Regions from separate parts of the Ornithinibacillus bavariensis genome, predicted to be linked through region 3. Evidence: riboswitches for the same ligand, from Rfam matches in the RefSeq annotation. Region 3 holds a riboswitch; each other region holds the start of a gene.
What was found. Region 3 has a riboswitch for cyclic di-GMP ahead of HNR27_RS02480 (response regulator transcription factor). Riboswitches for the same ligand answer to the same signal wherever they lie in the genome.

Region 1 (7,798 bases), 170 kb from region 3:
CATGATAACGATGGGATATATCTTCTAATCTACTGCGGTCTATAATGACTTCTTCAAATAGATTCATCAGTCCATCAATACGTTCGATATTGACACGAATTGTTTTCGAGTGCTTAGGCTTATTCTGTTCTTGTTTTCCCTTTTCTGAGGACTGGGTCGTTTCATTTTCTTTCTTCTCCGTCTTTTTTTCTAGGGAAACATCTTGTAATTCCACATGATGTATCTCAGAAACTCGTTCTATCGTTTTCTTGACCGTTTCTTTTGATTCAGACGTAATAAAAAGAAGGGTAAAGGTATTTTCAAAATTTCCTTCTTCAATTTCCTCTACTTCTGGATTCGTTTTAATTACCTCACCAATTTTTTCAAGATTGTCAAATACCATATAGGCACGAGGTCCTTTTAATACACAATCCTCATTAAGTTGAACGGTGATTTGGTAAGGGTGATACCCACTACTAATTGCCTGCGAGATAACTGTTGATTGATATTCATCTAACTGGATAGAAAGAGAAGGTAATTCTTCACCTTTCTCTAGACTTACTTCAGTAGTTGCTACCTTCCCATTCTCTAATTCTTGTAATTGAGATACTAAAGCAGTAACATCCTTTTTCCCATCATTCCCATCACTGACAGACTGAACCATTTCCTCAAGTGCTCCTATCGCTGAAAAAGTGATATCGATAACCTTTGTAGATACCTCTAATTCATGATGGCGAATTTTATCCAGAACATTTTCCATTTGATGGGTAAGCGAGGCAATATCTTCGTAACCCATTGTTGCTGACATTCCTTTTAGCGTGTGTGCAGAGCGAAATATCTCCTGAACAATATCAATTTCTGTTGGTTCATTTTCTAATCTTAGTAGATTATCATTAATCGCTTGCAGATGTTCTCGACTCTCATCTAAGAATACTTCTAAATATTGATCTGTATCCATGACGGTCCCTCTTCCTTCTATTTAATATTTTAAGCTAAGCGCTGATGTCTAAATCTATCAATCATTACAACTTAAATTTATGCACTAAACCTGATAGTTCCTCTGAAAGTTTGGCTAGTTCCTCCGAGCTTCCTGCTACTTCCTCCATGATACTGCTTGTTTGTTCTGTTGATGCGGAGGTCTCTTCAACACCTGCTGCTGATTCCTCAGATATTGCTGCAATTTCCTCGATAGAACGTTGCATTTTTTCACTACCTGCTACGATTTCCGTCAGATTATTAGTAATAGTGGAGATGTTATCAGTCATTTCATTTACAGCCTTCTTAATGTTCATTAGTGTTTCCCCAGTTGCAGCAATTTGTACAGTTCCATGTTCTACCTCTTCGTAGCTAACGGTTAAGGATTCAGATACGGCCTTAGATTCCTCTTCAATACCATTCACAATTTCTGTAATATCTGTAACAGATACGGAAACTTGTTCTGCCAGTTTACGAACCTCATCTGCTACTACAGCAAAACCCTTTCCATGCTCTCCAGCTCGTGCTGCTTCAATAGCTGCGTTTAAGGCAAGCAAGTTCGTTTGATCGGCAACATCACGAATAACCGTTACCAGTTCAGTAATTTTCTTCGTCTTATCATCTAACGCTTTCATTTTTTTAACGGTATCTCTCACATCTTGATCAATTTTTAACATCTGTCTAGTTGTATCTTCCATCAGCTTCGTTCCATCCTCTGTCATGGTCAATACTTTTTGTGAGCTTTCTCTTACAACTCCACCGTTTTCACTTGCTTCTTTCACTTTGACAGAGAACTGTGACATACCATTTGCTAAATCACTTGCACTATTAGCCTGCGTTTCTGTTCCAGCTGCTAATTCCTGCATAGTAGACGCAACTTGTTCAGAACCAACTTTTACTTCATTCGCGGATTGTGTTAGCTCCTCACTCTGGCTTGTAACAAATTCAGAAACATGTGTAACATTCTTAATCATCTCGCGTAGATTTGTACTCATATCATTAATAGAACGGGATAATCTACCAATCTCGTCTTTCCCTTGATAATCTATTTGCTCCACAGCAAGATCACCCGAAGCAATCTGATCACTAACTTTTACTACCTTATTTAAGTTTCGAGAGACTGCTCTACTAATAATCAGAACTAGTAGAATCCCAATGATAGTTGATACAATTAATGAAACTAGCTGTACTATAAAGGTTAGATGCTGACTCTTTTGGGTCTCTATAACTACTTCATTACGATCTTTTATTGTGATTTCCTTAAGGTTATCAAGCATGATTACCATTTCGCTTCGAATCTTGTTGGCTTGAATAACATGATATTCAGCAGAAGTAGAATTACCTTCCTGTACTCTAGGAACAATATTTTCTGTAAATAATTCATTCAGTAATTTGTCATTTTCGATAATTTGCTCAAGTAGCTCCAAGTTTCCTTTATCATTGATTTCTTGGCGGAGTTTCTCTACTAAGACATTAAACTCCTCGCTGTACTCTTCATATTCCCTAATAAGATTGGGATCTGCTGTTGCCCAGAAATTTACAATCCGGATACTTTTCGCACGGGTTAATGACCCTAATTCAGTCATATTTAGTGCACGGTTATCACTTTGATCAAGTGCGTTAACATTATTTCCAATATTAGAAACAAGTACTGCCCCTATTATTGAGGATATGCCGAACAATACTAATACTACGGATAATACTAGTCCATATTTCCATCCAATTGAAATATTTCGAAAATGGTGTTTTCCTTGTACACCATGTCTTTTTCTGCTCAACTTGATTTTCATGCTAGTAAACCCCTTTTATGTAAGTTTATTCTTCATTTCCTATGTATTTGAATATACCTTGCGTTTCTTACGACTAATCTACTAATAAGAAAATATTTAAAATACCTGTCGAGTTAAAGATAACTGGTAAGTGAATTGCTTTTTCATAACCAGATATTGTAGTACTTCCCTCTATAATAGTAGGTGAAGTAATGTCCGTTTTTATGCCACTTTGTATAATGGTTGTCGATATTCCACCAGCTAATATATTGCCTAACTCACCACTAAATGAGGCAAGCATGTCATCCTGAACTGGCATACCAAACATCGATTCACCAATCGTACTAAAAACAGCTGACTCCCCAGATAAGATCAGCTTTCCCTTCAAATCTCCGGTAATCCCAATTAATACTCCAAAGTGAAGCTTTAGAAAACTCTCAGACATTTGTGGTTTGCTAATTTCATGCTGAATGGGTATTGTATTTTTAACTGCTGTAATTGCTCCATTAAGAAGGCTTGTAATTGCTTTACTTCTCTCTTCCTGCATTCTGTGTCCCCCCTGTTCGTAAAATAGAAAAGGCCATTCTGATAAAGAATAGCCCTGTATCTATACAGTTTTACTTCTTTGGTAACCAGGCGATCATAACCAAAAATGGCTTTAGACCCTAGGCTTTGCGTCCTATTTTTTCAAATAGTTTGCCTTTATCAGTAGTAGAAAATATTTAGTCTATAGTAAAAAAGTACCATACAATGGTAGTATAGTGCAATAGAAATAGTATCTGAAATAGCTGTTTATTTAAATCAACATCTACAGTTTCAAGAAATCTATCAATATGTTCATGTTTAAATGGAACTACCTAGCACTGCTGATTGGTTTCAAGAACGAGCCTCTATCAAGGGATAGCTTACACTAACAATTTTCTTCGATACGCCTACATGTACTCTAGTATCCTATTATTCACATAAAAAACACCACCTTCCATATCTAGAAGATGGCTTTTATTTCTTTTTCTTTCGTAAAAAGAGCCCAGCAGCAATCACTGCACTTCCTGCCCCCATATACTTTAGCCCAGTGATTGTTTTCTGCTTCCAGTAGCTTCGTATCGATTCCATATCACGAATAAGATCTGATATCTCCTCGTAAATATAGCGCCTCTCCATTGGCGTAAGGTTCCTTGATTTCAAACCTTCACTTAAACTTTTAATCGATGTACAATTTCTTACCTTATCTTTATCCGATAGCTTTGTACTAATCTCATTTATCATCTCTAGGTATCGAAGAATTTCTCTAGCAAATCGAACAGCATCGGATCTTCTGATTAAATCACTAATATAGTTCTCTAATTCTAAATCTCGAAGTTCACCTAATTGGTGAACTACTTCAAAAATCTCGTCATTAAATCCTTCAATATTAAACTCGCGTGTATTCATTCGTCCCACAAGTGTTCACCCTATGTCTTCATTATCGTTAGAAGTTCAAAATCTCTAACTAATCATACAACATTCTACCCAAAAAGCAATGACATATTTGATTACAATTATATTTCAAAATAAAACATATAGATGAGGCTATGACAAAACAAAAACAATTAACTCAGATGACCAATAATCCACTGTTTTTTCGGAGGATAAATAAGAAGATTTAGCGGAAGAAAGGGCATCGGTGAGACCCCTTTGGAGGGAGGAACAAGGAGGCTCACCAACCACATGGGTAGTACAAAGTCTAATAGTTTTGGAGCAGATGTTGCCTCTGGTAATAAGGGCGTAGTATATTTCTGGTGCGTTCTTTGTACCGAACTAATAATTAATATTCTATACTCCTAGCCCCGTATATAGGCATTTATATTTTCCATTTCTTTCATAATAATTGGTACCAAGGCATGGTCTGATTTTAGACCTGAAATTCTTTCTAACGCATGCCTATACCCTTGCTTTTCTATCAGTTGTTGAAGTTCAACTGCCTCTCTATCCATTTCATGTGAATACATCAGTGCTGCGGCTATTACCTTTGCAAGCATTATTGGACTTTTACCGGTTATTTCCCAGTACATTTTGGCAGGTTGAATTAACCGATCATTAGGACCAAGCTTACGAATAGGGCCCCGGCTAACCCTTGCAACATCATCTGATATATGTGGATTTTTAAAACGGTTAATGATTTTTGAAACGTACTCCTGATGGACAGCCCTATTAAACCCATATGTTTGAATGATTGCCTCACCTGATTCGCCTAACGCACCTTCCAATATTTCTAATACCGACCTATCCTGCATAGCCTCATAAATGGTGTGATATCCCATCAAGTGACCAATATATGCAGGAACTGCATGTCCAGTATTCACTGTAAAAAGCTTCCGCTCAATATATGGTTTTAAATCATCCACATAAGTAATTCCAGTAATTTCTGGTATCTTGCCTTTAAAAGCAGTTTTTTCAACTACCCATTCAAAGTATGGCTCAACTAAGACCTCTAATCGATCATGATTCATTTGATTTGGAACAATACGATCCACTGCTGCATTCGGAAAACCTACTAAACTATTCAATTCTCCATGGTCTTTTTCTGCAATATGCTTATAAACATGCTCCTTCAAAATATCGCTACCACCGACCATATTTTCACAAGCAATGACGTTAATTGGTTTTGGATTTTTGTGCAACCTTTCCTGAAGTCCTTTTGCCACAAGTTCCGAAATTAATTCTAGTACGTTAGGGCCAACTGCAGTAGTAATTAAATCTGCATTCACAATTGCTTGAACGACCTTCTCAGAATCTATCATACTATTAATACCTGAAATATTTCGAACTGTAAGTACTTCTTTTTTTTCATCGGCTAACACAACATCATACTTTTGTTTACGATTAATCTCATCAATTACCTTCCCATTCACATCTACAAATAGCGTATGAAAGCTGGATTGATAAAGCAATGCACCAATAAATCCCCTACCAATATTTCCAGCTCCAAAATGTACTGCAAGCATTTAATTCACCTCTTGGAATAATCGTAAGATGTCATTTTTGGTTTGTACTGTCAGGATTTTCTCAATATTGGATTCCTCCGAAAGAACAATTGCTATTTTCGATAACACCTCTAAATGTTCATCACCCTTGCCAGCAATACCTACCAAAATTTTGACGATATTGCCGTTTCCAAAATCAACACCGTTCGGAACAGTTACAACCGAAATCCCTGTTTCCACAATCTCCAATTTTGCATCTTCTGTCCCATGAGGAATAGCTACATGATTACCTAAATAGGTCGAGGATAGTTTCTCCCGTTCTAGCATTTTTTCAATGTAGTTTTTTTGTACATGGCCATTTTTATAAAGAATCTCTCCAGTATAGCGAATCGCTTCCTCTTTATTGTTAAATTCCATATTTAAATGAATATTTTCCTTTGACAGCACTTCTTTAACCAATCATGATGCACTCCCTACAATAGATTTTTTTCCTTGAAAAATTTCTGAAACTGTTCAATTAGAAATTCTCTGATTTTCTCTTCATTTCCTGATTCAAATAGACGTGAATTCTCGTCCCTTTGAATAATTAAATTACTTATAAAACTCAATATCTCTAAAACTTCATTACTTGTATTCTCTGGTGCAAGCATTAATAGAACGGTATTCACTACTACTTGCTCCCCATCCATTCCTTTAATACGTTTTGATTGTTTTAAAGGATAAACATGAAAGCATGGCCTTAGCACTTCCTTCGATCTTGCATGATACAGTGCCAAGGTTGTTCCCGGGATACCTAAACCACCAATTTCTTCACGTTTTAGTAATTGACGATGGACACTAGAAGCATGCTGTACAATATGTAACCCTTCCAGCTGCTTGCAAATATTCAGTAATACTCCCTCCATATGGAGGTTTTCTTCAATTCTCTGAACCTGAAAGTCTTCTAATAGCGCTATAATCATATTCGAATATATCTGTGTAGCTTTTAGTTGGTGAATAAAATTATATTGTCCAGCCCCATTACTTGTTTTAGTTAAAGGGTAGTCCTTTGGTTTACTGGATTGAATTTTCCTTGATCGAATTGTTTTCTGGATTTGCTGAATTTCTCTTTCCGTAAGCATTGGCGAGGCAACTATATAATCACGACCAATATCCATTAATGGAATAGTAGAAATGATAAGGTCGTATTCCTCTAGGTTCAGCTCATCTATGTCAAATAAGGATTTATGATCCACCTGCTTTATCTCAGGTACCTTTTGTAATAGCTTCGTTGCCAACATCTTTGCAGTACCTATTCCACTCGAACAAATGACTAGTGAACGAATTGGTGTATCGCTCTTATCTAATAAGGCTGCAGCAAAATGCAGGACAAGGTATCCTATTTCTGCCTTTGGAAAAACCAATTCAGAAAAGGTATCCTTCACCCCTTGCTCTATTAACCAAAACAATTCCTGATAATCCCTTTTTATTACATCTAATAAGGGGTTTTTTATTGGCATACCTTGCTTTAATCGATAAATAGCTGGCTTTAAATGGGCAACTAAGTCCTTTAACAGGGACGTATTCTCACTTAAGCTCAGCTCCAACTGTACTTCGATATATTGAATTAATTCTGCTGCTTTTATTGCAATATCCATACTGGAATCTTCAATAAAAAAATCTTGATTAAGCTGCAGCTTTGCACCCATCAAGTGCATCGTGATATAGCCAATTTCATCTTCTGGAATATTCATTGATAATGTCAGCTTTAAGTCTTGGATAATCCGTTTTGCAATCGCATACTCTTTCGTTTGTACAATTTGCTGTAAATAATCGGATCCGAACGTAATTTGTTCACCCTTTTGTAGTCTTTCTATTGCTAGTGCTAGATGCACGACCAGGCCAATATAGGAATTGTCTGCAAGCTCATGTGGAAGCTTCTTGATTGCCTTTTCCACTACAGACTGAATGACTAGAATGTTTTTCATGTCAATGGACTCAAGTAAGCGAGCCGAAATATATTCCGAGGGCGTATTTCTATTGGAAGCTTCGGTTTTATTTCCTAAAGAAACGATTGTAAATGGTTCAACGTATTTGGTAATGATTTGACTTAAAACTGCACGTTTCTTAATC
Region 2 (7,798 bases), 160 kb from region 3:
GCTAGCAACGTATTCTGACGGAAGTAGTATTGAAGATAATATTATTAGTAGCCTTTACGCCAAACTGAAGAATACGTATAGCGAACTAAATTCCTCGGTAGATATGTTTAGTATGTATCAGCCCTGGTTTCACTCTACATTAATACAACAATTAATGAATGAAGAACTTGGCTATATTGAAGGGGTAGATATGTATTTTCTAGATCGTGCAGAACGTGATCAAAAGAAAATTATTGCACTGGAAACAGTAGAAGAGCAGTTAAGCCTTTTTGCAGATACAACTCCTGAATATCAAGTACAAATGCTTGAAGAATCGTTAGTTGATATCGATGACTATGGTAGTCAAATGGAGAAATTATTCTCCCTGTATGTGAATGGGGATAGTGAGGCGCTGCTTTCCTACCTAATAGATGAGGATGGAAATCCTTCAGCAGAGGAACAGGCATTTATGGAAGCATTAAACGACAAGCGTAACTACAAAATGGCTGAAAAAATTGCGGGATTTTTAGAAGAAGATAGTGGAGATACTTATCTCGTTATTGTTGGAAGCCTACATCTATTATTAGAGCCACATATCCGCTCTATTTTAGAGGAAAAGGGTTATACGATAGAAAGAGTATTATAAAAAGGCTGTATGGGTAGGAGTGAACGTATCTCCTTCTCATACAGCCTTTAATAAAGTTTGAACAGTAAAAGCCTCTTAATCTATAAGAAAATCTCCATTTATAATATAGTTGCAATTAAATCACTATACACATTTAATACATTGAGCTCATCTGTACCAAATTCTTTTAATCTTGTCGGGGCAGAAAGATACAAAACGCCCTTCATGTTCCCGGCTGACATAATTGGAACAGCAAGAATAGAATCCCAATCTGGTAGTCCGTTTACCATATTAATTTTATCCGTTGTCTCCCAATCAATCTGGTATAGTCCCTGTCCACTTAAAATAACTTTTTGTATAATTTCTTGATTATAAGCAACGTTTTCTACCCATTCTTCTACTTGTGTCTTTCTACCAAATTGCTTAGTTATGGAATTATTGCTTGTTAAGAAAACATACCCATATTGTGCTTCCATTATTTCAATCATACGACCGAGGAACTTGTATATTTTATCCTGCTGACTAATATTTTTATTTGTTAGCTGAATCAGCTCCACAAGCGCCAACACATTCCGAGCATCTCTAATTTCATCACCAGACATAATTCCTGTTAATTTATTTGCAGGCTTTGCCTTACTCTCAAAATCTTTCTGCCATGTTTGTGAATTATTTCTACCATTTTCCTTTGCAACATACAGTGCCTGGTCTGCCTTCAATATAAGTTCTCTCACTGTTTGTCCATGTTCAGGATATGTTGCAATGCCCATGCTAAGGGTAATGTCTTGTTTATCACCTAGAATCTGCCTACCTTGTACTTTTTTTCGAAGCGATTCTGCAACTTCCTTAGCTTCTAGCACATCTGTTGTAGGTAATATGATAACAAACTCTTCCCCCCCATAGCGTCCTAGGGTACGATTTCCAGTCAGGTTGTCTAAAATAATCGAGGAAACCTCTCTTAGTACTTTGTCACCTACTTGGTGTCCATATCTGTCATTAACACCCTTGAATTTATCTAAATCAAACATAATAATACTAAATTCTCTTCCATTTTTCCTGGAAAAGTCTAGCGTATTTTGTAAGGTATCCTCTAAGTATTTTCTTGTTAATGCACCTGTTAGCTTATCAATAGATGCCGTTAGCATTAACTGGCGTTTCTCTAATAATAACGCTAAAAGGCCCACTAATTCAGTACACAAATCAAGTCCGCGTTGGTTAAAATTATTAACCATTTTATCCGTTTCTAAATAAATATAGCCTAGAATTGTATTGCGCTCCTCTAACCTTCCTGCTTGTAACTTAATAATTGGAATACACATAACAGCGCGTTTATCATTCAGAAGTAAATTATGTTCCATTTTATCCTGCTTCTCCGATTCTGCGAATAGAAATGGTTTTTGGGTTGTGCGTACACGGTTAAATATGGACATGTTCACCGTAAACTGCTTATTACCATCTGTTGAAGACAGAACCGTTAAATTGTGTCCATTTTCCGCGGAAACGATTAATCCCTTCGTAGCTAGGGTTCCACCAGCAAGATATTTTCCAATCATATCAAGATTTTTCACGTCATCACTGTCCAGATTTCTCAGAATATCTTGCTCTGACAAAATGCCACTTGACAACCGTTTCATATGCCGCGTACGAATATAGTACATAAATTCATGATTATGAATAAATGCATATATGTCATTCGTACGCAGTAAATCCTCTAACTCATCTAGTGAAGTAACTAATTTAGGGGCCGTATCACTTTCTTGAGGAATTTCTTCCTGTAAAAAGATCCACCTTCCAATTAATTCCAGTTGATAAAATACATTAGCAAAATATCGCCCATTAATAAAATTCACCCGGTTTTCCTTTGGCAGTTGTCCTAATAACGTTTTTATACTTTCAACACTTTCTAATAAATAGTTAGCCGCATCGTAATATTTTCCTAAGGTATAGTAACATGCACCTAAATCAGCTGTTATACGAGAAATAAGCTCTCTACTTTTAGATTCCTTTGCCAACTCTAAGCTGCTCTCAAGGTAACGTATTGCCATCTTTGGATTTATACCAAACTCTACGATACCTTGTGCATGCTGAAAAATGGATATTAATCGACCAGGTGAATCCCTCCGAATATTCTGTTGAACCTTGATTAATAGCTCTTTAGCTAAAGTATAGTCGCCTTTATGGCAAAGGATGAAGATCACATCGCATATGCTTTCTATATTCATCTGTTTATTTGTAATTTTTTCTGATAGGGACTGGATTTGTTTCACTAAATAGGAATGATTCCGTCCTTCACTCTTTCTCAGTTGATTAATGAGCATATTCAAACTTGATGTATACTTTGAAATATGCTCATGTTCACTATGAAAGGCAATTACCTTCTTGTTATAATAATCCGCTTCTTCATAATTGCCAAGTACTTGAAATAGCTTTGCACAAGTATTATAAAAACTACCAATATCAAAGCCTTTGTTTGGATTTTCTTCTATGTCCTGTCTTAAACGGTTATAATAATGAAAGGCGTCTGAAAAACGATCCATTTCTAGGCTTACTAAGGTTAAAAAGTTCAAAAGCATGAATTTTTCTTGAATCATCTTATAGCGCTCTGCCTTTTTAAGTGCTATATTGAAATGATCAAAGGCAGTTTCAAAATCATATTTATTCAAATTAGCTTCGGCAATATTAATAAGACCAAAGACTTCACTAGTAAAAATGCCGTATTCTTCACTTAAATTTTTAACTTGCAGATGGTATTCCATCGCTTTATCAAAATCTTCATAAACCTCCGCGTAAACGGCACCAATATTGTTGAGTGCCAGTAATACACCTCTTGTATAGTCAATTTTCTCTAATGCACGAATCGATTCATGGTATGCTGCCAAAGCTTTTTCAGGCTTTCCGGTATGGACATAGATAAACCCTAACGTTCGATAGGCATTACCTTTTACTTTATTAAATCGCTCTCCGCATTCTTCAATTACCTCAATTAATAAGTCTCTTGCCTCTGCAAGGTAATTCTCATCTAATAATAATAGGGCGCGGATACGCTTTATATCTAATCGAGCCTCTTCATCTGGATTACTATCCAGTACCTGTTCAATTCTATTAATATACTCCAATACCTTGTCATTGGCATATAAGAGAAGATTAGCATTTGCTAAATTTAGATACACATCTACGATATTTCTTGCAAATCTATCAGAGGTTGATAAATCTTCCGCATCATGAAGATATTCAAGTGCTAGTGGAATATCACCTGTATCCGCAAGTAGTGCACCAATTTCTATTAATAACTCTGTTTTTTCCTTCTGATTTTCGGTTAAATTTAGAATACAAATTAAGTTATCAATTTGAGCCTTCGTATTATGGAGAGACTTCATTTTAGCTGCATTTAATCGATAGTAGGCTTTCACTTTAGAAATCTCATTTGCCTGACCATAGTGATAAATTAGTTCATCATAATTAGTGAGGGTTGATAGCTCTAACCTTTCCTCCAGCATTGCTGCTGCTTTGCGATGTTTTTCAATTTTTTCTTCTGGCAAAACCTTGTCATAAACAATATTTTTCAATACCTTACTACGAAAATCATATAGATAGGAGCTATCACCGATTAGACGTTGGATGACACCTCTTTTTCCTAGAATTTCTAAGCTTTCTTCTAAACTGTTGCAGGAAGAGATAAACTGCTCAATCATTTCCATGGAAATTGGTTTTTGAAAAATAGAAATAACCTTTAGTATCTCTATACTAAAGGAATCAATATCCTTTAGCTGGTTTACTAGTGCTTGTTCTACACTATCTGGTAATTCCAGTAAGCTATAGTTGCTTTCCTCCGGCAAATCAATATTCCATCTAGCTGTAGACTCATGTATATAGATAATATGACGACTATAGAGATCCTTCATAATTTCGGTGATAAACAAAGGATTACCATAGGATTGACTATAAATTCTACGTGACAAATTCTTCGGAACAAACGGCATTGTCAATATACACTGAATCATATCACCAGTTTCCGCTTCATTAAGAGGCTCTAACCGAATCGTTTCCGAATCTGGTCTCTTTTTCATATTACTAACAAATTCCAAGGCAACAGAATTCCAGGAAGCTTCGCTGTCGTCACACGAAAATATCAATGTTAAATTTGTATTTTCTAGAACCTCGGAACACAAATAATGAAATGTATCAATGGTAAGATCGTCAGCTAAATGTATATTATCGATAACAAATGCTGTCGGACGGTTTTGGATACTTTCACTAATAAAGCCTGAAATTCGATTTAAAAAGCGATACTTGGATATCTCTTCATTCTTATGATGGACATTTACATTCTTCTCCGTTAATTCTGGAAAATACTTCCCTAACTCAACACTATATTTTTCAACAATATGTTGATCCGTTTCCATTATTAACTTCTTAAAAATGTCTATCCAGACTTTATTGTGGCCATCTGCAAGACCATTCAAGCTAAAACTCGAATAAACGCTAGCTTTACTAAGATCAAACAAGAAGTTAATTTCCTGTAGCAAGCGTGTCTTCCCAATTCCATTGGTACCTTGCACAAAAAAGATTCGATTTCCTGACTGATAAGAAACCATTTTTTCATAGGCACGTAAAATAGCATTTACTTGATTTTCTCTACCAATTAATTTGGTGTAAATGTTCAACCCCTCATACTCCTCTTTATGAACGATAGAGTAATTCGTATGCAATAATAAATTTAACTCTTCAATAACGTCATAAACAGAATCGAATTCAAATCCCTCTTTATGAAGCAATTTTTCAAGTAAGGAAATTAATTGTAATATATTGGGGTCATTCGTTTCTAATGACAACTGAGATAACTCATCTATTGGACTGTACAAAAATGGCTTTCCACAAAGCATAGCTAATAGAATAACAGCTAAGGAATAGATATCTGATTTGACATTTGGCTTCATCCCCGCTAAAACCTGGGGTGAAATCAAGAAAGTATACTCCATCTTTTCTTCCTGGAGAAGTTTTCTACCCTCGACAGTAGCAATATCCTGAAGTAGAATATGATACTCTCCATTTTCTGCTAAGACTTTCAAGTTATCCCAATTCAGTGCCCCATATACAAAGCCTTTTTGATGCAAATAGTACACCGCCGAACATAAATCTAGGAACAAATCCATCTTTTGACGGAAGTTTATTCGACCAATTACAGTAAATAACTCTTCTGCATTGTCATGGTAATCAGAAGTATAGAAGTATTGTGGCTCTGCTTGTCTCTCTTTATCTACATAGGATAAGGAATTAAAGCTATAATTTCTAACAATTCTTCTATTAGTCAAGTTCTTTATATCTATAAACCTATCAATGAAAAATTCAATAATTGATTTGGGTGAGTATTCTGAACTCAATAGGTGTAATAAAAGTACCTTATTATCATCTCGCATATCATACACTAAATAATGTGTGGCTAGCTTGTCTTGTTTTAGTAGCTCTTTTATCCGATATCTGTTATTAATTATTTCCACCATTTTCACCCCCAGGTAAAAGAGTCCGCTTTATTCACGGATAACATAATAAACATTTCAAATCAAACGTAATTACGTAAGAAACCGGGTGTAAACTTTTAATTATGTGAAATACAATATTATAAACCTTCCTCTATATAACAAAAATGACTATTCAAATAAGTGAATAGCCAAAAAGAAACAAACGTTTTGGCAGCTAGGCTATCATAGGCATGCTTGATGCACCTTAGATCCTCGGCTTTGCGTCCTACTCTTTCGAATAGTTTGCCTTTTTCAACATTCTATTATTAAATTACTGCTACTTAATACCTATTTTACATCAATCTTTCGATAATTCAATGGTTTATACTAATATAATGTATAACTATATTTCTTTCTGCCATTCCTATTACAGAAAAAAGAAAAAACATCTGGCTTTAATACCAGATGTTTAACTTTCTTTTATTGGTTTCAAATCTTTATCGTATTTAACAACCTTCTACCTAAGTGTATTTTTTTACATATTCCTAAAACTATCCTGTTCAACACTTCTCATGAGAGCTGTATTCTTCACTAATCTAGACAGTACTTTTATGTATTACTGGACTATCTGGAATCTCCACGAAGATAGTCTAATCTAGTTCAGCTTATGAAAAAGCAAACCAAAATTAAGATAATACTTTTGCGAAGGATTCTTTAATCCGATCAAGATTAAATGGTTTTACAACAAAATCATTCGCTCCGGCTTGAATGGCATCCACTACCATACCCTGTTGTCCCATTGCAGAGCACATAATAATTTTTACGCCTGGTAAGAGCTTTTTAATTTCTCTAGTAGCTTCAACACCATTTAATTCAGGCATTGTTATATCCATCGTTATTAGGTCTGGCTGTAATTCCTTCGCCTGTTCAATTGCTATACGGCCGTTTTCCGCTTCCCCTACCACTTCATGTCCTAATTTAGTAACAATATCTTTCAGCTGCATTCGCATAAATGCAGCATCGTCTGTAATTAATACTTTTGCCATGAGGTACCTCCACTTAGTTAGCTAAAACTTCTTGTAGCTCTTCTTTTTCTTCCAGTGCTAATACTCGTCCTAAATCTAATAATATTAATAATTCATTCGCAAGTTTTGCTACACCTTTGATATAATCTTTATGAATAACGCCACCCATTGCTTTAGCGTCTTCGATTATCTCCATTTCAATGTCTATTACATCTGTTGCAGCATCCACTATCAATCCAACCTGAATATTATCGATATTCACAACAATAATACGATTGGAATCTGTTTGTGCTGTTTGTTCCATTTGTAGACGTTCCTTTAAATCAAGCACTGGAACTGTTTCACCATGAAAGCTAAAAATCCCTTTTATGAAAGAAGATGTACCTGGAACCTTAGTAATTTCTTTCATTTTTTCAATTGAAATAACTTGTTGAATATTCGCCCCAAACCGTTGACCGCTCAAGCTGAATACAATTACCTTCATTGTTTCTTCCATTTCAAGGCCTCCTATCATTTATTTCACCAAAGCATTTGGGTCCACAATTAAACAAACCTCACCATTTCCTAAAATAGTAGCGCCAGAAATAGCAAATACATTCTTTAGGTAGTTACCTAAGGATTTCAAAACAATCTCCCGTTGACCTAAGAACGAATCTACTAATAAGCCTGCTTGCTTGTCTCCCTTTTGAATGATGACAGCAGAATTGCTGGCT
Region 3 (7,798 bases):
TGGGCGAATCAAGCGCGTAAAGAAGGGATTTTATCTTTAGAAAATCAACTAGATAAAATTGATGACCCATTTCTTTCATCTGGCTTACAGCTAGCTGTAGACGGTCAGACACCAGAATTTATTCGTGATGTCCTTCTTGAGAAAATAGATGCAATGGACAAGCGTCATCAAGAGGGTGCAGCAATTTTCTCTCAAGCTGGTACATATGCACCTACATTAGGAGTTTTAGGTGCTGTTATTGGTCTAATTGCCGCACTTGCAGATATGACAAATATAGATGCAATTGGTCACGCTATTGCAGCTGCCTTTGTTGCTACATTATTAGGTATTTTTACTGGATATGTGCTTTGGCATCCTTTTGCAAACAAACTAAAGCAAAAGTCTAAAAAAGAAATTGAAGTTAAAGAAATCATGATCGAAGGTATTATATCCATTGCCACTGGGGAGTCAGCTAAAATTGTTAAGGATAAGCTTGGTTCTTATCTAACATCAAAAGAATTTGATATGTTAAATCAGGAGCAGGGTAATGAGGAAGAATAAGAAAAAACATGATGATCATCATGTTGATGAATCGTGGTTACTCCCCTACTCCGATTTATTGACGCTACTTGTAGCATTGTTTATCGTTCTCTTTGCAATGAGTGAGATTGATACTCAAAAGTTCAAAGAGATGGCATCTGTATTTAGAACAGAATTTTCTAGTGGAAGTCCTGGTATCATGGAACAACCTATACCGGTTGAGGATGATAGCAAAGAAAAGGAAGAAAATGAGGAAGAAAAGCCTGATGAAGGAACTACAGAGGTTCTAAATCTACAGGAATTGCAAGAAAAAATTAATAACTATATTCACGAAAATAATTTAACAGAATCACTAGCAACACAGCTTTCCGAAGAAGGACTGATGATATCGATAATGAATGATGTTACCTTTGAACCAGGAAGTGCTGATGTTAATAAGGATGGTAAGGTAATCGCCAAAGAAATTTCCCAACTATTGATCACCGATCCTCCACATCAGGTTGTCATTAGTGGTCATACGGATGACGTTCCGATGAATAACGCAAAGTTTGGTTCTAATTGGGAACTAAGTGTAATGCGAGCTGTTAACTTTATGACATTAATTCTAGATAATAAGCAACTTGATCCAGATAAATTTAGTGCAAAGGGATATGGTGAATATAAACCTATTGTTCCTAACAATAGTACGGAAAATCGATCCAAAAACCGTCGTGTTGAAGTGTTAATTTTACCGAATTACGATATTGCAGGTAAAATTGAAAAATAAAAATTACTTCATTTATCCATTCAGTAATACTTTACAAAAAGAGTTAGCTCCTTGTAATAATATTGCAGGTGCTACTCTTTTTTGTGTTTTCTTGGATAATATTACCAAGTAATCTCTTAGCAATTACTATTAAGAATCGTGCAATCCATCTCGATATAGAGGATAGGTCTTAGTGTGGGCAGTACCTTTAACGTATAACCTCTGTCTCGTCATTAAGGAAAACTACAGAAGAGAGGTATCTATAGGTGAAGAATTTATTTAATTTTAAGAGTGTGAGAACGAAGGTTTTATTTGGCTTTTTAGCAGTAATAGTTCTAGTGTTACTATTGGCATTATTCATCTTAACGAATATAAATAAAGCTGTTGAGAATACAAAGGAAATGATTAATAAACAAGTACCTTTGTTAATTGCTGATGAAGAGATTTCCTTTAACATGGTAAATCGAGCTGGGCTAGTTCGATCATATTTTTTATATGATGATTATCATGCTAGAGACTTATTTGAAGAGCAAATAGAGGAAAGTATCAATCTGGAAAATATAATCATGGAATTAAGTGATTCAAAGGATATTAAGGCATTAATTGATAAGAAGGTTGAATGGGGAACATTAATCAATGAAGCTTTTTCAGAATATGACAGTGGAAATAAAGAAGCAGCCTTAAGAATTATGCAGGATCAAGTAAACCCACTAGAAAGTGAGATAATCAATGGGTTTAAAGATTCCGCTAAATTGAGAGAGGAGCTTATTATTGAACAAGGACAGGAAGTCATTAAAAACGGAACCTTAAGTACGGTTACTAGCTTTATAGTTTCAATACTGGTGATTATTTTAGGAGTGATAATCGCAATTATCACTTCTAAAACAATTACCACTCCTATAAAAAAAGTAATGATCAAAATGAAGCAAATGGCTTCGGGGGATCTATATCAAGATGCATTGGTTACAAGCACAAGAGATGAAATAGGCCAATTAGTTGTTGCTACAAATGAAATGCATGAAAATATGCGAGCGATGCTTAACCAAATTAATGTAGTTTCAGATATGGTTTCTGGTCAGAGTATAGAGTTAACACAATCCGCCAATGAAGTACGTGAGGGTGCAGAGCAAATTGCATCCACTATGGACGAATTAGCTTCTGGAACAGAAAACCAAGCGAATAGTGCTGGAGATCTATCAGCTGTGATGAATTCCTTTTCAGTTCGTGTACAAGAAGCGAATGAGAAAAGCAAACATATTGAAAAAGATTCAAAAGAAATATTACAGCTAACCGATGAAGGGAGTAGCTTAATGAAATCTTCAACCAAGCAAATGTATAAAATTGATCAAATTGTTCATGATGCTGTCAAGAAGGTTGAAGGTTTAGATACACATACACAAAACATATCTAATCTAGTTTCAGTGATCAAAGCTATTGCTGATCAGACAAACTTATTAGCACTTAATGCAGCAATAGAAGCAGCAAGGGCTGGCGAACATGGTAAAGGATTTGCAGTAGTTGCAGATGAGGTTCGAAAACTAGCAGAGCAGGTCTCTTTATCAGTTAGCGATATTACGCAAATTGTGACTAATATTCAAGTCGAATCGACAATTGTGACAGAGTCCCTACAAGAAGGGTATAAAGAAGTTCAGGTTGGAACAGTAAACATTGGAGCAACAGATGAGACCTTTACTAAAATCAATCAAGCTATTTCAAGTATGGCTAAAGGTATTTCTACGATAACGAATAATCTAACAACTATTGCAGCTAATAGTCAAGAGATGAATGGCTCTATCCAGGAGATAGCAGCTATTTCTGAGGAAGCTGCTGCAGGAGTAGAGCAAACTACTGCCTCTGCACAACAAGTTAGGAGTTCTATGGAAGAAGTAGCAGTTAGTTCCGAGCAATTAGCGGAGCAATCAGAAGAATTAAATCAACTCATTCGTAAGTTCAGACTATAACATATATACCAGTTATTGCCATTTTGTTCCAAAATAACTGGTTTTTTAAGAGCGAATTAAATTTCCAATATCTCTCGGTTGCTTTTTTATAAGAAGTTCGATAACATTGACTTTGTGTTTTTAAATCAAAAATGAACACTTGTAAAAGGCAAACTATCTGAAAAGGTAGGACGCAAAGCCTAGGGTCTAAGGTTGAAAGACTATGATAGCCTGGTTGCCGAGATGGATGTATCCATATGATATTGACACCGGCTATTCTATTTTTTGGAATAGCTTTTTTTCTTGTTAAGTATGGGGAGTCTATACATAGCGCCATTTAGGTACAAGGCAATACAGTTACTTGGATGGGGGATAAATGAATGAGTGTGATAACAGTAGTTAAAGAAAAAGATTTAGTGCGGGATATCATAATAGAAAAACTACAAGAGAAATTGCCAGAGCACTCATGGAATGCAGTAAGCTCAAGGGAGCTTGAGAAACAAACTACTTGTACGTATCAAACTGATCTGCTCTTAGTGGACATACATGCAAATGTAGATTGTAAAAAAATTATAGAAGATTGTCGTAGTCACAGTACCAGAATTGCAATTTGGGCAACTGAGGGCGATCAAAATGTATTACGAGACTTTTTTCGATATGGCTTGAATGGTTATTTTTATAATGGGATGGAATTAAGTGAACTTATCTTTGCTATTAATTCCATACTGCAAGATCAGCAGTATATCCATCCTAAACTATCTGCTGTATTATTAAAGGATTATGTTAAACTCACTAGCGAAGAACCGGAAAGACCAAAAGGGATATTAACTGAACAGGAATGGAAGGTTCTTGAAGAGCTTGGGAAAGGGCTTAACAATTGTAGCATTGCTAAAGAATTGTTTATTTCAACGAGAACGGTTAATAATCATGTAAGTTCCATTCTAAAAAAGTTACATGTTTCTGATCGTACAAATGCAGTGATTAAGGCCATTAAAAATAAGTGGATAACGCTATAGTATCTAAATGGACAGAGGATTTAACTCTGTCCATTTTTAAAAGGAGAAATTAGCGATTACATAAGCTGTACGAAAAGATAGAAAGATAGTCTAAATCGACCTTTTTTAAACGCAATTGTAAAATCTTCATAAATTTCCATAATAATTAAGAAACTCCGCCTAATAAGCTTTTGTCATTTTTTGACATTAAAGGATTATTTCCGAGGAAATATCTTCATTGCTTCCTAAAGATGTATTACTCCAATTTTTTGTAATGAATAACGCTGATTTTTTTTCTAATACTCATTTCTTCAAAAATTCCAATCCGCCATCTTTCCCTATAGCTTATCCAATATGCTATAGTAAATGAAGCAATATATCGGAGGGGGTAACAACTTTTGGACTTAAATCAACAGCACGTACAAGAAGACCAGCTATATAAATTTATGTTAATTGCAGGAATAATTATTGTTTCCTTTAATCTACGTCCGGCAATTACTTCTGTTGGACCTCTCATTACAACCATTCGGGATGATATAGGATTAACAAATTGGAGTGCAGGTCTGTTAACTAGCTTGCCTCTACTTGCCTTTGCGTTTATGTCACCTATTGCAGCTAAGCTAGGCAATCGTTTCTCAAATGAGCGTACAATGCTATGGGGCTTAATGATTCTCACAATTGGAATTTCCTTAAGATCAATATCCATGATTTTTTTATTGGTCGTTGGAACGATTCTGGTTGGTATTGGTATTGCAGTGTGTAATGTGCTATTACCAGGGGTTATTAAGGAAAAATTTCCTTTGAAGGTTGGATTGATGACCAGTGTGTACTCGACGGGAATGGGAACCTTTGCCGCTCTAGCTTCTGGGTTAAGCGTGCCTTTAGCCAGTGGGTTCAAATTAGGATGGAACCTTGCACTTTTCGTGTGGGTTATCCCAACACTACTTGGTATTGTAATATGGTTCTATCTTGCCAGAAAAGAAAACGGAAATAAAAACGTTGATTCTCTTAATTTTGCAGATAACTCCCATAGCTTATGGAGTAATGCATTAGCATGGCAAATAGCTTTTTATATGGGATTACAATCATTTCTATTTTATGTGACGATTTCATGGTTGCCAGAAATTTTGCATGCAACAGGTGTTAGTATGGAGGCTGCGGGATGGATGCTATCATTAATGCAATTCATCGGTCTGCCGGCAAGTTTTTTTGTTCCGGTATTAGCTGGAAAATATTCTTCCCAACGGTTGCTAGTCGTACTGCTAGGCATATCGTCAATTTGTGGCTATTTGGGATTATTACTTGGTAATTCGCATATGGCCATGTTTATCAGTATTGTATTCTTAGGTATTGGCTTGGGTGGTACGTTTCCATTAGCACTTACATTATTAGGACTCCGTTCTCGAAATGCTCGTCAAGCTGCTAATTTATCTGGAATGGCTCAGTCGCTTGGGTATTTATTGGCAGCTATTGGCCCGATGTTATTTGGATTTTTATTTGATATTACCCATGCCTGGACTCTTCCGTTAATAACATTAATATTTATTACGGTTTTAGTTATTACTTTTGGATTAGGGGCAGGTCGTAACAAATTTGTGTAAGTGGAGGAATAGTCATGCAAATTCAACCGAATGGGGATCAGGCTGTAATCATTCAATTTTCGGCAGATGTTTCTCTGGAAACGAATATAAAGATAAATCAATTTTGCTTGAAACTTGAAAGTTCTAACTTAAAAGGAGTAGTAGAATGGGTTCCCTCGTATAATTCGGTTACGATTTATTACGATCCAAGTATTATTCTATATCAGGAATTAGTAGAAAGAATCAGTTTGCTTGCACAGGAAACTGATAATGATTCCCCAATAGATCAAAGAACCATCTTTATCCCAGTATTGTATGGGGGAGAACATGGACCAGATTTACAAAAACTCGCTAATTCGAAGGGCATCTCGGAAGAAGAAATCATTGCCCTCCACGAAGAACCAACCTATCTCATTTATATGCTTGGCTTCTTACCTGGGTTTCCTTATTTAGGAGGTCTTAATCATAGATTATCTGCACCTAGATTAGAAAAACCGAGGGCTATAGTACCAGCAGGTTCTGTTGGTATAGCGCATGGACAAACAGGAATATACCCAATTGATTCTCCTGGAGGTTGGAATATTATTGGACGGACACCTGTTGAGATATATAATCCAGCTCAAGCGCAAAAGGCTTTTTTATTTCAGCCTGGTGATTGGGTGAAGTTTTATCGTATTACAGAGAGCGAATATAAAGAAATAATTCAAGATAGCACCTTTCAAGTAAAAATAGTGAGGTGATTGTAAATGAAAAAGAGCATCGATTTGAACTGTGATATGGGAGAGAGCTTTGGACACTTTTCCTTTGGCTATGATGAGGATTTAATGACGGCCATATCTTCGGTAAATATAGCTTGTGGAGGCCATGCAGGCGATCCAAATGTAATGGACCGTACAGTAAGACTTGCCAAGGAACATGGGCTTGCTATTGGGGCACATCCTGGTTATCCAGATCTAGAGGGATTTGGGAGGCGTTATGTAGAATATACACCAGAAGAAATCTATCATTTTATGATTTTTCAAATAGGTAGTCTACAGGCATTTTGTCAAATACACCAAGTACCAATGACACATGTAAAACCACATGGAGCTCTATATAATGCCGCTGCAAAAAAGCGTGAAATAGCAGATGCAATTGCGAAGTCTATTAAGGATTTGGATCAAACACTGATTTTATATGGTTTAGCTGGCAGTGAGCTTGTAGCAGCAGGGGAAAGGTATGGATTAGCAGTTGCTTCGGAAGTTTTTGCAGATAGGACTTATCAACCTGATGGCTCATTAACACCACGATCACATCATAATGCCTTGATTCATGATCCAAAGCAAGCAGTGGAACAGGTGAAACAAATGGTATTAAAAGGTACAGTCTGCGCCATTGATGGAACGTTGATTCCCCTTGTAGCGGATACGGTTTGTATTCATAGTGACCATCCACAGGCCGTACATTTTGCGAAAAGACTAAATGAAGCATTATGGAACGAGGGACTAGCTGTTAAGCCCATTAGAGAGAGGTGTTGACTTTTTATGAATTCAACGGAAATCTTTCGGGTTATTCGACCAGGTTTAAGAACAACCATTCAGGATCTTGGAAGAAAAGGTTATCAGCGATTTGGTATCCCTGTTTCAGGTGCAATGGATTCCTATGCAATGCAGCTAGGGAATATATTAGTGGGAAATCGAAGGAATGAAGCCTGCTTAGAAGTGGCATTAATTGGTCCAGAGTTAGTAGCAAAGACACAGCTTACAATTGCTATTACAGGGGCTAACTTTACCCCAAAAATTAATGACATACCGGTACCAATGTACAGTACAATACGAATGAATGAAGGAGACTCCCTTTCTTTTGGAAAACATCAATCCGGTTTATTTGCCTATATTGCTGTCGCAGGGGGGGTTGGGTCGCTTTCTTATTTCCATAGTAAATCGACTGATATTCAAAGCGGTTTAGGTAGAGAATTATGGAGGGATGACACTGTATTGGGACTACCAATAAAGAGGAAGCAACGAATAAGGCTTCATC

Region 1: linked by a shared signal. The riboswitch ahead of HNR27_RS01710 (chemotaxis protein CheX) and the one ahead of HNR27_RS02480 (response regulator transcription factor) in region 3 are both predicted to bind cyclic di-GMP.
Region 2: linked by a shared signal. The riboswitch ahead of HNR27_RS01735 (diguanylate cyclase) and the one ahead of HNR27_RS02480 (response regulator transcription factor) in region 3 are both predicted to bind cyclic di-GMP.

What each region holds. Positions count from the first base shown of each region.
Region 1 covers NZ_JBNPWZ010000001.1:374,233-382,030, reverse strand. The annotation lists gene HNR27_RS01720 (chemotaxis protein CheA) at 1-937, opposite strand, end outside; gene HNR27_RS01715 (methyl-accepting chemotaxis protein) at 1,002-2,744, opposite strand; gene HNR27_RS01710 (chemotaxis protein CheX) at 2,818-3,270, opposite strand; cyclic di-GMP riboswitch class I at 3,348-3,434, opposite strand; gene HNR27_RS01705 (hypothetical protein) at 3,723-4,163, opposite strand; gene HNR27_RS01700 (mannitol-1-phosphate 5-dehydrogenase) at 4,544-5,707, opposite strand; gene HNR27_RS01695 (PTS mannitol transporter subunit IIA) at 5,708-6,145, opposite strand; gene HNR27_RS01690 (BglG family transcription antiterminator) at 6,160-7,798, opposite strand, start outside.
Region 2 covers NZ_JBNPWZ010000001.1:382,863-390,660, reverse strand. The annotation lists gene HNR27_RS01740 (TraB/GumN family protein) at 1-625, shown strand, start outside; gene HNR27_RS01735 (diguanylate cyclase) at 724-6,102, opposite strand; cyclic di-GMP riboswitch class I at 6,288-6,378, opposite strand; gene HNR27_RS01730 (response regulator) at 6,747-7,106, opposite strand; gene HNR27_RS01725 (chemotaxis protein CheW) at 7,120-7,581, opposite strand; gene HNR27_RS01720 (chemotaxis protein CheA) at 7,600-7,798, opposite strand, start outside.
Region 3 covers NZ_JBNPWZ010000001.1:546,441-554,238, forward strand. The annotation lists gene motA (flagellar motor stator protein MotA) at 1-540, shown strand, start outside; gene motB (flagellar motor protein MotB) at 527-1,285, shown strand; gene HNR27_RS02475 (methyl-accepting chemotaxis protein) at 1,531-3,225, shown strand; cyclic di-GMP riboswitch class I at 3,363-3,447, shown strand; gene HNR27_RS02480 (response regulator transcription factor) at 3,585-4,220, shown strand; gene HNR27_RS02485 (CynX/NimT family MFS transporter) at 4,598-5,800, shown strand; gene pxpB (5-oxoprolinase subunit PxpB) at 5,815-6,519, shown strand; gene HNR27_RS02495 (LamB/YcsF family protein) at 6,526-7,296, shown strand; gene HNR27_RS02500 (5-oxoprolinase subunit C family protein) at 7,303-7,798, shown strand, end outside.